Regions from separate parts of the Streptomyces bikiniensis genome, predicted to be linked through region 2. Evidence: riboswitches for the same ligand, from Rfam matches in the RefSeq annotation. Region 2 holds a riboswitch; the other holds the start of a gene.
The links. Region 2 has a riboswitch for glycine ahead of gcvT (glycine cleavage system aminomethyltransferase GcvT). Riboswitches for the same ligand answer to the same signal wherever they lie in the genome.

Region 1 (7,480 bases), on a different contig from region 2:
CCGCCGACAGCGCCGTCGTACCTGCCCACGCGTCACCGTGTCTCCTGAGCGAGAGGCGACCCACCATGCTCCGACCCTCTCCGGCCCCCGCGCCGGCCCTCCGCAGCGTCCTCGCGGCGCTCGGCTCACCGACCGCCGTCCGTGAGGCGCGCACCCCCGCCCTGCGGGCCGCGCAGGGACCACTGAGCCCCGAACTCCCGCTGCCCGTCCACGTGTTGGGCGTCACCGGAGCCCCGGGACACCCTCCCCGCACCCGGCTCGCCGGGTGGCGCTTCCTGATCCGGAACGGGGACCGGACGATCGCCGCCGCGGACACCATGCTCACTCCGGACGGCTGGTCCTTCTCGCACTTCTTCGAGGGACCGTACGTCTCCGCCACGGAACGGGCCCTGCACCAGGCCGAGGGCCTGCCGGTCGCCTACCGGCCCCGGCTGCTCTCCGTGCCGGAGCTCTACATGCTGACCCTCTGGCTGCACGCCGTCCCGGAACCGGACGGCGCCACCGCCCCGGAGGCCGACGACACCACCGTCGCCCCGGGCGCCGCCGACCTGATGGTGCCCCTGGCCCCCGCACCCCCGGGGATCGCGTCCCACCGCCCGTACCCGGTCGCCGACCTCCTGCCCGTCCTCAGCACGCGCCTCGCGCCGCCGCCCCTCCTGGGCTCGGCGGCGCCCGCCTGATCCACCGCACGCGCACCCGCGCCCCGTGCCCCGACCGGGCCACGGGGCGCACTGCTGTCCGGACCACCCGCCCGAACGCCCCGTCCGAACACCCCTCCCGTACGGACTAGCCCGCTCGGACCACCCCGAACCACCCGAAGGGACGGGGTGGTCGAGCCGAACCGCCCCTGCGGGTGACGCGTCCTCCCAGGAGAGGACGAGCTGCCGCGAAATACCTGCGGAAGTCCGTCCCGGGGGCAAGACTTGGACCGGAACCGAACCGACCGACGGGGGCGGCCATGAGCGCGCAGAGCCGCAGGACATCCACCACGACGCAGCGAAAGAACCCATCCATGTGCCAGCACCAGCCCGCCTGTCCCACCGCCGACTCCGCCGACCGCGAGGCGGCCCGACTGACGGCACACCACCCGGAGCAGGGCTGGAGCCTGCTGTGCAACGGCGTCCTGCTCTTCGAGGACACCGGTGAGCTCCTGCCGGACGGGCAGATCATCGCCCCGCACCGGCCGCTCGCGGCGGGCCGGGTGACGACCGCCGCCTGAGCGGGCCGTACGAGGGACGAAGCCCGAGGGCCGGCCCGGAGAAGAACTCTCCGGACCGGCCCTCGGTCGTGAGACCCGGCCGTGAAGGCCCGCGGCCTCAGTGGTCGTACTCGTCCAGCGGCGGGCAGGAGCAGACCAGGTTCCGGTCGCCGAAGGCGCCGTCGATGCGGCGCACCGGCGGCCAGTACTTGTCGGCGGCCGAGACGCCGGCCGGGAAGACCGCCTCCTCCCGCGTGTACGGGTGGTTCCACGCGCCGCCGAGCGCTGCCGCGGTGTGCGGGGCGTTGTGCAGCGGGTTGTCGTCCGCCGGCCACTCGCCCCCGGCGACCTTCTCGATCTCGGCCCGGATCGCGATCATCGTGTCGCAGAAGCGGTCCAGCTCGGTCAGGTCCTCGGACTCGGTCGGCTCGATCATCAGCGTGCCGGCCACCGGGAAGGACATCGTCGGCGCGTGGAAGCCGTAGTCGATCAGACGCTTGGCGATGTCGTCGACGGTGACGCCGGTCGCCTTGGACAGCGGGCGCAGGTCCACGATGCACTCGTGGGCGACCAGGCCGGCCGGACCGGTGTAGAGCACCGGGAAGTGCGGCTCCAGGCGCTTGGCGACGTAGTTCGCCGCGAGCACCGCGACCTGGGTGGCGCGCTTGAGGCCCTCGCCGCCCATCAGGCGCACGTACGACCAGGAGATCGGCAGGATGCCGGCGGAGCCCCACGGGGCGGCCGAGATCGGGCCGACGCCGGTCTCCGGGCCCGCGGTGGGCTGGAGCGGGTGGTTCGGCAGGTACGGGGCGAGGTGGGCGCGGACGCCGACCGGGCCGACGCCGGGGCCGCCGCCGCCGTGCGGGATGCAGAAGGTCTTGTGCAGGTTCAGGTGCGAGACGTCGCCGCCGAAGTGGCCGGGCTTGGCCAGGCCGACCAGGGCGTTGAGGTTGGCGCCGTCGACGTACACCTGGCCGCCGGCCTCGTGGACCTCGGCGCAGATGTCCGCGACGTGCTCCTCGAACACGCCGTGCGTGGACGGGTAGGTGATCATCAGGACGGACAGCTCGTCGCGGTACTGGGCGATCTTGGCCCGCAGGTCCTCGACGTCGACCTCGCCGTCGTCGGCGGTCTTGACCACGACGACCTTCATGCCGGCCATCACGGCGGAGGCGGCGTTGGTGCCGTGCGCGGAGGACGGGATGAGGCAGACCGTGCGCTGCTCGTCGCCGTTGGCCCGGTGGTACGCGCGGACGGCGAGGAGACCGGCCAGCTCGCCCTGCGAACCGGCGTTGGGCTGGATCGACACCTTGTCGTAGCCGGTGACCTCGGCGAGGCGCTCCTCCAGCTCGGTGATGAGCGTCAGGTAGCCCTGGGCCTGCTCGACCGGGGCGAAGGGGTGGATCTGGCCGAACTCGGGCCAGGTCACCGGCTCCATCTCGGTGGTCGCGTTCAGCTTCATCGTGCAGGAGCCGAGCGGGATCATGCCGCGGTCGAGCGCGTAGTCGCGGTCCGCGAGACGGCGCAGGTAGCGCAGCATCGAGGTCTCGGAGCGGTGCGCGTGGAAGACCGGGTGGGTCAGGTACGCGTCGGAGCGCAGCAGACCGGCGGGCAGCGCGTCCTCGGTGGCGGCGTCCAGGGCCTCGACGTCGGCGGTGACGCCGAAGGCGGCCCAGACGGCGGCGAGCTGCTCGCGCGTGGTGGTCTCGTCGCAGGAGACCGAGACGTGATCGGCGTCGGCGCGGTACAGGTTCACGCCGGCCTTGCGGGCGGCGGCCACGACCTCGTCGGCCTTGCCGGGGACGCGGGCGGTGAGGGTGTCGAAGAAGACGTCCCCGGTCAGCTCGACGCCTCCGGCGCGCAGGCCGGCGGCGAGGATCGCGGCGTACCGGTGGGTGCGGAGCGCGATGCCCTTGAGGCCGTCGGGGCCGTGGTAGACGGCGTACATGCCGGCCATGACGGCGAGCAGCACCTGGGCGGTACAGATGTTGCTGGTGGCCTTCTCGCGGCGGATGTGCTGCTCGCGGGTCTGGAGGGCCAGGCGGTACGCGCGGTTGCCGTCGGCGTCGACGGACACGCCCACGAGACGGCCGGGCAGGGAGCGGGCGTGCTTGTCCTGGACGGCCATGTAACCGGCGTGCGGTCCGCCGAAGCCCATGGGGACGCCGAAGCGCTGCGTGGTGCCGACGGCGATGTCGGCGCCCAGCTCGCCGGGCGAGGTGAGCAGGGTGAGGGCGAGCAGGTCGGCGGCGACGGTGACGATCGCGCCCAGCTCGTGGGCCGCGTCGATCAGCGGCTTGATGTCGCGGACGGCGCCGGAGGCGCCGGGGTACTGGATCAGCACGCCGAAGACGCCGCGCTCGGCGATCTCGGCGGGGATGCCCTCGCTCAGGTCGGCGACGACGACCTCGACGCCGGTCGGCTCGGCACGGGTCTCGATGACGGCGATCGTCTGCGGCAGGGCGTCGGCGTCGATCAGGAAGACGCCCTTCTTGACCTTGCCGACGCGGCGGGACAGCGCCATGGCCTCGGCGGCGGCGGTGCCCTCGTCGAGCAGGGAGGCGCCGGAGGTGGGCAGGCCGGTCAGGTCGGCGACCATGGTCTGGAAGTTCAGCAGGGCCTCCAGGCGGCCCTGGGAGATCTCCGGCTGGTACGGCGTGTAGGCCGTGTACCAGGCGGGGTTCTCCATCACGTTCCGGAGGATCACCGGCGGGGTGAAGGTGCCGTAGTAGCCGAGGCCGATCATCGGGGCGAGGACCTGGTTGCGGTCGGCGAGCGCGCGCAGCTCGGCGAGCACCTCGGCCTCGGTGCGCGCGGCCGGCAGGCCCAGCGCCTCGGCGTTCTTGATCACGTCCGGCACCGCGGCGGCCGTGAGCTCGTCGAGCGAGCCGTAACCGACCTGGGCGAGCATCTTGGCCCGGGCCTCGGCGTCGGGCCCGATGTGCCGCTGCTCGAACGGGATGCCCTGTTCGAGCTCGGAGAGCGGAATGCGGTTGGCGGTCATGTACGGAGGCCTCCTGGTCGTCACGACCTGCGAGGGGCACCACGGCGCGGGTGCCCGGACGGCCTCCCCCTCTGTCATCTCAACCTGAGAGCTTCACCGGCGCGCCTCGCGGCACGCTGGCTTTCACCGTCGGTGAGAGCGCATGCCGTCGGACATCCGCTCTGCTTTCCAGAGTGACCTCGTCCGTGCGGTACGGGGGCCTGAGAGATTCCGGGGAGGATTTGCTCCTTCGGCGCCCACCGGAAGGTTTCTCCGGGGGACTCTCCCGCACGGGGTCGACAGCCACACCCAGCCTACCAGCGCGGTTGCGGCTCCCTTCGCTCAAGTGGCCGACATCCCGGATGTGCCCTTTGGTAGGGGGTAGAGGAGTTGCGACCAGTTGGAGGGACCGTGCAGACCGACATCGATCCGCGCAGCCTGATCGGCCGCAAGGCGTACGACCGGAACGGACACAAGATCGGCACCGTCGACGAGGTGTACCTGGACGACGCGACGGGCGTACCGGAGTGGGCCGCGGTCCGCACCGGCCTGTTCAGCAGGGACGCGTTCGTCCCCCTGGAGCCGAGCGACCTGCTCGACGACGGCCTCCACGTTCCGTTCGAACGCGCCCTCATCAAGGACGCCCCGGACTTCGGCGTGGGCCGGCACCTCTCCCCGGAGCAGGAACTCCAGCTCTACCGCCACTACAGCCTCGCCCTCCCCCCGCCCCCCACGGACGCCCCGGACAAGGACTTCGGCCGCCTGGCGGGCCAGGAGGGCGGCTGACCCGAAGCCGCTCCCTCCACACCGGAAAGCCCGGCTCAACCGGGTCGGCCGCCGCCACCGGCCCGCAGCGGGTCCCGCACGCCGGAAGGCCCGCCGACCTCGACGGGCGACGGTCGATCCCCGGCCCGGCCGGAAACACCCCACGGTCCGCAGCCGCCGACGGCGCGGCACCCCCAAGAGAAGGCCCACACCTCCGCCCGCCCACCGTCACCGGTGGTGCGGGCGGGAATCCGGCCCGGCCGCCAGGCCGGGCGCACCCCCACGGCCCGCGGCCGCCGACGGCGCGGCACCGCTCCCGGGCAGACCCGCGGCCGCCGACGGAACCGGCACCGGCACCGGCTCCCGTACCAGCGGCAACGGCTCCCCCGTCTCCAGTTCCGGATCGTCCACGGCGAACGTCCGCACCCGCCCCGGCGCCGACCCCGGTTCCTCGAACCGCACCGTGACCCGCCCGAGCCCGCTCCCCTGCACCCACCCGGCCCCGTGCACCGCGTGCCGCACGTCGTGCCCGGGCGCCCAGTACCGCTCGGCGGCCTCGACGGGCCCGGCCGGCTCGGCCACCGCGACCTCGGGCGCCACCGGAGCGGCACCCTCCGCGTGCCGCTCCCCCACCAGCTCCGCCTGGGCGAACAGGTCCTCCTGCGTGTAGTCCGCGAGCCCGCTCACCCCCACCCCGAGCAGCCGCACGCCCCCCGTGGTGTCCACGGAGTCCAGGAGCCGCCCCGCCGCCTCCCGCACGACCCCGAGCGCGTCCGTCGGCCCCCGCAGCGTCTCGGACCGGGTCAGCGTCGAGAAGTCGAACCTCCGCACCTTCAGGACGATCGTCCGCCCCGAGTGCCCCGACGCCCGCAGCCGCTCCACACACCGCTCCGCGAGCCGCTCGACCTCGCCCCGGATCCGTACCCGGTCGTGCAGGTCCACGGCGAAGGTGTCCTCGACGGAGACGGACTTGGCGTCCCGCTCGGCCACCACGGGCCGGTCGTCGTGCCCCTGGGCCATGCGGTATAGCGAGGCCCCGTGCGCCCGCCCCAGGAGCCGTACGAGCTCGTCCTCGCCCGCTTCCGCGAGGTCGGACACGGTCGTCATCCCGGCCCGCCGCAGGTGTTCCCCGGTCGCCGGCCCGACCCCGGGCAGGATCCGCACGGACTTCGGTCCGAGGAGCTCCCGCTCGGTGCCCGGCGGTATGAGGGCGAGCCCGTCCGGCTTCGCCTGCTCGGAGGCGATCTTCGCGAGCATCTTGGACCCCGCGAGCCCCACCGACCCGGTGAGCCCGGTCGTCGCGAGGATGTCGGCCCGCAGCCGCTCCCCCACCGCCCGCGCGCTCGCGGTGTCGTCGGCGACGCCCCCCGCCTCCAGGTCCACGAAGGCCTCGTCGAGGCTGAGGGGCTCCACGAGCGGGGACAGGAGTCCGAGCAGCCGCATGACCTGCTCGCTGATCGACCGGTAGAAGGCGAAGCGCGGCACGAGGTAGGCCGCGTTCGGCGCGAGCCGCCGCGCCTGGCCCATCGGCATCGCCGAGTGGACCCCGAAGCGGCGCGCCTCGTACGAGGCGGTGGCGACCACGCCCCGTGGCCCGAGCCCGCCCACGACCACGGGTTTTCCGCGCAGGCTGGGCTTCGCCGCCTGCTCTGCGGCGGCGAAGAACGCATCCATGTCGAGATGCAGGATCGTCGGCGCGGTTCTCACGCCCCCGATGTTCCCCCACGGCACTGACAACGCCCGACCGCCCCGCGACGGGGCCGCCCCCGGGACCACCCCCGGCCCGCCCCGCGACGGGGCCGGCCCGGGAACCGCTCCGGGAGCCGTCCCGTAAACCGGCTCAGACCGCGCGGTCCCGCCGTCTCCGGGCCAGCTCGTCGCCGGGGTTGTGCCCCACAAGCGTCTCGCCGGTGTCCACCCGCTCCCCGTGCAGCTGCGAGAGCGCCGCCTCCACGTCCCGCCAGACCACCCCGACGGCGATCCCGAAGACGCCCTGCCCGCCCTGGAGCAGGTCGACGACCTCGTCGGGCGAGGAGCACTCGTAGACCGTGGCCCCGTCGCTCATGAGCGTCATCCGCTCCAGGTCCCGGAAGCCCCGGGCCCGCAGGTGCTGCACGGCGGCCCGGATGTTCTGCAGGGCCACCCCGGTGTCGAGGAAACGCTTGACGATCTTCAGGACGACGACGTCACGGAAGCTGTAGAGCCGCTGCGTCCCCGACCCGTACGCGGGCCGCACGCTCGGCTCCACGAGCCCGGTGCGCGCCCAGTAGTCCAATTGGCGGTAGGTGATGCCGGCGGCCGCGCACGCCGTGGGGCCGCGGTAGCCGATCACCTCGTCCGCCGCGCCCGCACCGGCCTCCGTACCGAAGTCGCCCACCCTGCCGTGAAGCGGATACGGACCGTTCTCCCCGGACACCCGTCCGAGGGAGCTGCCCGCCGTACCGTCCGCGCTGCTCATCACGCCGACCCTCCGTCCTTGACCTGCCCACACGAAGGTAGGCAGTCACTCGGGGTGCGTCAACGATCGCCACACT
Region 2 (7,480 bases):
GGCGCCCGGGCCTTCGTGCTGCGGTTGCACCGCCGCCGGGGCTCGATCCGGATCGAGGTGCGCGACCCCTCGCGCGGGCTGCCCTGTCTGATGCCGGTGCACGAGCTGGACACGAGCGGCCGGGGGCTCTTCCTGGTCGACAAGCTGGCGGACCGGTGGGGCGTGGACCTGGCGCCGCGCGGCAAGACGACCTGGTTCGAGATGCGGGTCGCGGACCGCGTCTGAGTCACCGGGCGGCCCGTCCCCGGACGCACGGAAGCCCCCGTGCGCCGTGGTGGGGCGTGCTGGGGGCTTCCGTGTGGTGCGCCGTGGACGGGGGGGTGTATCCACGGCCGCTGTTGTCGACCTGGCCCGGGTCAATGGAGGTCGTGTCATCGACTATGTCAGACAAGTGCCCTCATCGCCAAAAGTCCCTAGTGGGGCAAAAACGGTCAAAAGCTCACACTTTAACTGTGAATCGTTGGTGACATGTGGCACCTGCCTTGCAAACAGTGAATGGCTATGCGGTTCACTGATTGTTTCCCGGGGTCGTCCGCATGCTGGACGGCCGGCCCCGGCCTCCGGCGGAACGGACCGGCCGAGAGGAGGCGTCTTCCGCCGACCCCCGTCGGCCGGGCGGCCCGGGGCGGCTAATCTGACCCCCGTCAGACAAGCACCATGAAGGGGCGGAAACAGTGGCGGACATCGAGTCGGCACGCACGGCATTCAACCGGTACGACGTGGACGGGGACGGCTTCATCACCGCCGCGGAGTACAAGAGCGTGATGGCGCAGCTGGGCGACTTCCACGTCACCGAGACGGTCGCCGAGGCGCTCATCAAGCAGCGCGACGACAACGGCGACGGCCGGCTGTCGTGGGACGAGTTCTGGGCGCACCTCAGCAAGGCCTGACCCGCGCCCGCCCGGGCGGGCCGCGCGACCGTGGTCGCCGCCCGCCCGGGGCCCGGCGTCAGCACTCGATGATGTTCACCGCGAGGCCGCCGCGCGCGGTCTCCTTGTACTTGACGCTCATGTCGGCGCCCGTCTCCTTCATGGTCTTGATGACCTTGTCCAGGGAGACCAGGTGGCTGCCGTCGCCGCGCATCGACATCTTCGCGGCCGTGACCGCCTTGACCGCCGCCATGCCGTTGCGCTCGATGCAGGGGATCTGGACCAGGCCGCCGACCGGGTCGCAGGTCAGGCCCAGGTTGTGCTCCATGCCGATCTCGGCCGCGTTCTCCACCTGCTCCGGGGAGCCGCCCAGGACCTCGGCCAGGGCGCCGGCCGCCATCGAGCAGGCCGAGCCGACCTCGCCCTGGCAGCCGACCTCGGCGCCGGAGATCGAGGCGTTCTCCTTGAAGAGCATGCCGACCGCGCCGGCCGCGAGCAGGAAGCGGACCACGCCGTCCTCGTCCGCGCCGGGCACGAAGTTCATGTAGTAGTGCAGGACGGCGGGGATGATGCCGGCCGCGCCGTTCGTCGGGGCCGTGACCACCCGGCCGCCCGCCGCGTTCTCCTCGTTCACCGCCATCGCGTACAGGGTGATCCACTCCATGGCGTGCGCCTCCGGGTTCCCCTCGGAGCGCAGCTTGCGGGCGGAGTTCGCCGCGCGGCGGCGCACCTTCAGGCCGCCGGGCAGGATGCCCTCGCGGGACATGCCGCGCGAGACGCAGGACTGCATGACCCGCCAGATCTCCAGGAGGCCCGCGCGGATCTCGTCCTCGGTGCGCCAGGCCTTCTCGTTCTCCAGCATCAGCGCGGAGATCGACAGGCCGGTCTCCTTCGCGAGGCGGAGCAGCTCGTCGCCGGTGCGGAAGGGGTACTTCAGGACCGTGTCGTCCGGGACGATCGGGTTCTCGCCCGCCACCGCGTCCTCGTCGACGACGAAGCCGCCGCCGACCGAGTAGTACGTCTTCTCCAGGACGAGCCCGCCCTCCGCGTCGTACGCGAAGACCGTCATGCCGTTGGCGTGGTACGGGAGCGCCTTGCGCCGGTGCAGTATCAGGTCGGCGTCGAAGTCGAAGGGGACCTCGTGGGCGCCGAGCAGGTTGATCCGGCCGCTCGCCTTGATCCGCTCGAACTCCTCGTCCGCGTGCTCGACGTCGACCGTGCGGGGCGAGTTCCCCTCCAGGCCGAGCAGGACGGCCTTGGGGGTGCCGTGGCCGTGGCCGGTGGCGCCGAGGGAGCCGTACAGCTCCGCCCGCACCTTCGCCGTGTGGGCCAGCAGGCCCTCGTTCTTCAGGCGGCGGGCGAACATCCGGGCCGCGCGCATGGGGCCCACCGTGTGGGAGCTCGACGGACCGATGCCGATCGAGAACAGGTCGAAGACCGAGATGGCCACGGGATGACTCCTTGTGGGGGCTGGACGTCGTTGTCTGCCGGGGTGGTGCAGAGAGCGCGTGGGGCGGGGGGACACGGGTCGGGGCACCGCGCCCGTTGTTCCAGTGTGCGCGGTGCCCCGGATGTCCGTACGAACAAAAGCGTACGAAATTACTACGGTGTCACTACTACTGCGGTGTCACTTCAGGCCGGGGTACAGCGGGTGCTTGTCCGCGAGGGCGGTCACCCGGGCCTTGAGGGCCTCGGCCTTCTCGGCGTCGAAGCCCGGCTTCAGGGTCTCGGCGATGACGTCCGCGACCTCGCGGAAGTCCTCGGCCCCGAAGCCGCGGGTCGCGAGCGCCGGCGTGCCGATGCGCAGACCGGAGGTGACCATCGGGGGGCGCGGGTCGTTCGGGACCGCGTTCCGGTTGACCGTGATGCCGACCTCGTGGAGGCGGTCCTCGGCCTGCTGGCCGTCCAGCTCCGAGTCGCGCAGGTCGACCAGGAGCAGGTGCACGTCCGTGCCGCCGGAGGCGACGGAGACGCCGTGCTGCCTGACGTCGTCCCGCACCAGGCGCTCGGCGATGATGCGGGCGCCCTCGACGGTGCGCTGCTGCCGCTCCTTGAACTCCTCCGAGGCCGCGACCTTGAAGGAGACGGCCTTGGCCGCGATCACGTGCTCCAGGGGGCCGCCCTGGAAGCCGGGGAAGACCGCGGAGTTCAGCTTCTTCGCGAACTCCTTGCCCCGCGCCAGGATGATGCCGCCGCGCGGGCCGCCGAGCGTCTTGTGCGTGGTGGAGGTCACCACGTCCGCGTACTCGACCGGGTTCGGGTGCAGACCGGCGGCGACCAGGCCCGCGAAGTGGGCCATGTCGACCCACAGGTAGGCGCCGACCTCGTCCGCGATCCGGCGGAACTCCGCGAAGTCCAGGTGGCGCGGGTACGCCGACCAGCCCGCGATGATCACCTTCGGGCGGTGCTCCTTGGCGAGGCGCTCGACCTCGGCCATGTCGACCAGACCGGCCCCGTCCACGTGGTACGCGACCACGTTGAACTGCTTGCCGGAGAAGTTCAGGCGCATCCCGTGGGTGAGGTGGCCGCCGTGCGCCAGGTCCAGGCCCAGGATCGTGTCGCCCGGCTGGGCGATCGCGAAGAGGGCGGCCTGGTTCGCGGAGGCGCCGGAGTGCGGCTGGACGTTGGCGTACTCGGCACCGAACAGGTCCTTGACCCGGTCGATGGCGATCTGCTCGGAGACGTCGACGTGCTCGCAGCCGCCGTAGTAGCGGCGGCCCGGGTAGCCCTCGGCGTACTTGTTGGTGAGGACGGAGCCCTGGGCCTCCATGACCGCGACCGGAGCGAAGTTCTCCGAGGCGATCATCTCGAGGGTGGACTGCTGACGGCGGAGCTCGGCGTCGACGGCGGCGGCGACGTCGGGGTCCAGCTCGTGGAGGGGAGTGTTCAGAAGCGACATGAATCGATCCCTAAGGGGTCTCGGGTCCGGTCTCAGTTCCCGGCGGAGAACGCGGCGTACTCGTCGGCGGTGAGCAGGTCGTCCGGCTCACCCGCGACGCGCACCTTGAACAGCCAGCCACCCTCGAACGGAGCCGTGTTCACCAGGGACGGGTCGTCCACCACGTCCTGGTTGGCGGCGACGACCTCACCCGAGACGGGGGAGTACAGGTCGCTCACGGACTTCGTCGACTCCAGCTCGCCGCAGGTCTCGCCCGCGGTGACGGTGTCGCCGACCTCGGGGAGCTGGGCGTAGACGACGTCACCGAGCGCGTTGGCCGCGAACTCCGTGATGCCGACGGTCGCGACGCCGTCCTCGGCGTCCGACAGCCACTCGTGCTCCTTGGTGTACCGCAGCTGCTGGGGGTTGCTCATGACCTGATTCTCCTGGATCGGGGGAGTGCTGATGAACGTGGGTCTTGCGGGGTGAGACGCGCGGTGGGACGACTTCGTCACTTCCGGCGCTTGTAGAACGGCAGCGCCACGACCTCGTACGGCTCGTGGGTGCCCCGGACGTCCACACCTACACCCTGGGTGCCGGGCTCCGCGTGCGCCGCGTCCACGTAGGCCATCGCGATCGGCTTTCCGAGAGTCGGGGACGGGGCGCCGGAGGTGACCTCGCCGACGACCTCGCCGTCCTTGACGACGGAGAACCCGGCGCGCGGGACCCGGCGGCCCTCGGCGATCAGGCCGACCAGCTTGCGCGGCGGGGCGGTCTCGGCGCGCTCGGCGGCCTTCTCCAGGGCCTCGCGGCCGACGAAGCGGCCCTCGTTCGTCGTCTTCTCGAACTTCACGACCCGGCCGAGGCCGGCGTCGAAGGGGGTGAGGGAGGTGGTCAGCTCGTGGCCGTACAGCGGCATGCCCGCCTCCAGGCGGAGCGTGTCGCGGCAGGACAGGCCGCAGGGGATCAGTCCGACGCCCTCGCCGGCCTCGGTCAGGGCCTTCCACACGCCCTCGGCGTGCTCGGGCTTCAGGAAGAGCTCGAAGCCGTCCTCGCCGGTGTAGCCGGTGCGGGCGATCAGGGCGGGCACGCCCGCGACCGTGCCCGGCAGGCCGGCGTAGTACTTCAGGCCGTCCAGGTCGGCGTCGGTGACCGACTTCAGGATGCCGGGGGACTCCGGGCCCTGGACCGCGATCAGGGCGTACGCGTCGCGGTCGTCGCGGACCTCGGCGTCGAAGCCGGCCGCGCGCTCGGTGAGGGCGTCCAGGACGACCTGCGCGTTGGAGGCGTTGGCGACGACCATGTACTCCGTCTCGCCCAGGCGGTAGACGATCAGGTCGTCCAGGATGCCGCCGTCCTCGCGGCAGATCATCGTGTACCGGGCGCGGCCGGTGCCCACCGTGGAGATGTTGCCGACCAGGGCGAAGTCGAGGAGCTCGACGGCCTGCGGGCCGGTGACGGTGATCTCGCCCATGTGGGAGAGGTCGAAGAGGCCGGCCCGGGTGCGGACGGCGTGGTGCTCGTCGCGCTCGCTGCCGTACCGCAGCGGCATGTCCCAGCCCGCGAAGTCGGTCATGGTCGCGCCCAGGGAGCGATGCAGCGCATCGAGGGCGGTGAGGCGGGGGGCAGTGGTCATGGGGTGGCTCCCGGGTCCCAAGGCGTTCGGTGACGAAGACATGACGGGCGAGGACGTCCTCCCCATCTGTCATGGAACCTGAGAGGTTCACCGGGGGCATCTCGTCACCGAGAGCCCGGCTTGCACCTTGGGTGGGGACACCGGGGTGTCCCGCTTTTCAGATCTGCCTCATCCACGCGGTACGGGGCCTGAGAGATTCAAGGGAGGGTCTTGCTCCTTCGGCGCCCGGACGCACCGGGTGGTCACCCACTCCGTGGTCCGGAACTCTCCCGCGCGGATTCGAACGGCCGGTATGCGGTTGTACAGGCGACCGTGGGCGCCTGGCGCGCACATCATTGCACGCGGTGTCGGCGCGGCAAATCGCTTGTGCCCCATTACCGTTTCTTTACACTTCTTGGGAAGGGTCTTCCGAGACCCGTCAGGGGGAGAGTCGATGACCGTCCAGCACACCGGCGCATACGCGGCGAGTACCGGCATACCGTCCCCACGGGCCCGCGCCCGGACCCGGGGACGGGGCCGGGTCCTGCGGGACCTGCGCGAGCGCGGCGGGCGGGGCCCCCGCGCCCTCGCCTTCGCGGCCGGGGACCTCGTGGTCGTCTCCGGGCTGCCCGGCAGCGGCAAGTCCACCCTGATGAAGCGGACCGCCGGGGACCGGGGCATCGACTCCCAGGACGTCCGGGAGCGCTGGGAGGCCCGGATGCCCCGCCTCCTGCCGTACGCGGTCTACCGCCCCCTGGTCCGGCTCGCGCACTACGCCGGGCTGCGCCGCGCCCTGCGCTCCGGCGCGAGCGTGATCGTGCACGACTGCGGCACCCAGTCCTGGGTGCGCGGCTGGCTCGCCCGCGAGGCCCGCCGCCGGGGGAGCGAGCTGCACCTGCTCCTCCTCGACGTGGCCCCGGACACCGCCAGGGCCGGGCAGCACGCCCGGGGCCGGGGCGTCTCCGCGTACGCCTTCGCCCGGCACCGGCGCGCCGTCTCCCGGCTGCTGCGGGCCGCCGAGGGCGGCCGGCTGCCGCACGGCTGCGCCTCGGCGACCCTGCTCGACCGGGACGCCGCCGACACCCTCCGGACGATCACCTTCGGGGAGGCGGGCTGACCCCTTCCCGCGGCGCCCGGGGCCTCGCGCGCCGTGCCCCGGGCGCCCGTGTGCGGCGCCCCCGGGGCGCCCGTACCCTCCCCTTCCGGCCACGGCGGTGCCGGGGCGGCGTTAGGGTGCTGCCGGGCGGCCGGATACGGCAGGCCGTGCGAGAAGGGGACGGGACCGTGGACGTGACGTGGCCGGGCAACGAGCTGGAAGAGGTGCTTGCCGCCTCGCTCGGCAACCCCGAGGCGGGCGGCCGCCTCGTCGAGGTCCTCGGCCGCAGCCCGGTCTGGATTCCGCTGCCCAACGGCGGCGGCCCCGACAGCACCGACCTGGACCTCGCCACCATGGAGATCGACGGCGCGGCCTTCGTCCCCGTCTTCAGCTCCGAGCAGCAGTTCCGCGCCTGCGCCGGCGACCACATGTCCTTCGCAGTCGCCCCCGCCCGCGACTTCGCCCGCGGTCTGCCCCCGCAGCTCGGCATCGCCGTGAACCCCGGCGGGACCGTCGGCGTCCCGCTGCCCCCGCCCGCCGTCGCCGAGCTCTGCCGCGCCGGCCGGACCCCGCTCGACGGCCCCGCCTCCGGCGGCCGCGTCCGGCTCTTCGAGCCCGACTGGCAGGACGACCCCGTCGACTTCCTCGCCGCCGCCTCCGCCGAGTTCGAGGCCACCGGCGTCGTCGCCAGCGCCCGCCGCGCCCTCGCCAGCGTCGAGGGCACCGAACCGGCCCTCTTCATCGGCGTCCAGCTCTCCCACTGGGAGGGCGCCGACCGCACCGCCCCCCTGGACGCCCTCGGCCGGGCCCTCGGCCGCGTCGAGGTCGCCTGGCCGGTCAACCTCATCCTGCTCGACATGGCGCAGGACCCGGTGGGCGACTGGATGGTGGAGCGGGTCCGCCCCTTCTACCAGCGCGCCGCCGTGTGAGCGGCACCCTGTTTAAGCTGAACTGATTCGACGGAACCGATGCGACGGCCGCCCCTGACCCGGCGGCCGCGCGGACGTGGTGGACGGAAGAGG

Region 1: linked by a shared signal. The riboswitch ahead of gcvP (aminomethyl-transferring glycine dehydrogenase) and the one ahead of gcvT (glycine cleavage system aminomethyltransferase GcvT) in region 2 are both predicted to bind glycine.

The regions. Positions count from the first base shown of each region.
Region 1 covers NZ_JNXJ01000034.1:8,416-15,895, reverse strand. Annotated here, with positions in the region: gene OO47_RS24465 (hypothetical protein) at 66-680, shown strand; gene OO47_RS24460 (DUF5999 family protein) at 1,013-1,219, shown strand; gene gcvP (aminomethyl-transferring glycine dehydrogenase) at 1,317-4,202, opposite strand; glycine riboswitch at 4,381-4,480, opposite strand; gene OO47_RS24450 (PRC-barrel domain-containing protein) at 4,593-4,967, shown strand; gene OO47_RS24445 (DNA polymerase IV) at 5,175-6,653, opposite strand; gene OO47_RS24440 (MerR family transcriptional regulator) at 6,787-7,404, opposite strand.
Region 2 covers NZ_JNXJ01000030.1:98,257-105,736, forward strand. Annotated here, with positions in the region: gene OO47_RS22830 (ATP-binding protein) at 1-225, shown strand, start outside; gene OO47_RS22835 (EF-hand domain-containing protein) at 675-890, shown strand; gene OO47_RS22840 (L-serine ammonia-lyase) at 949-2,319, opposite strand; gene glyA (serine hydroxymethyltransferase) at 2,497-3,768, opposite strand; gene gcvH (glycine cleavage system protein GcvH) at 3,801-4,181, opposite strand; gene gcvT (glycine cleavage system aminomethyltransferase GcvT) at 4,259-5,383, opposite strand; glycine riboswitch at 5,551-5,665, opposite strand; gene OO47_RS22860 (AAA family ATPase) at 5,817-6,479, shown strand; gene OO47_RS22865 (enhanced serine sensitivity protein SseB) at 6,647-7,387, shown strand.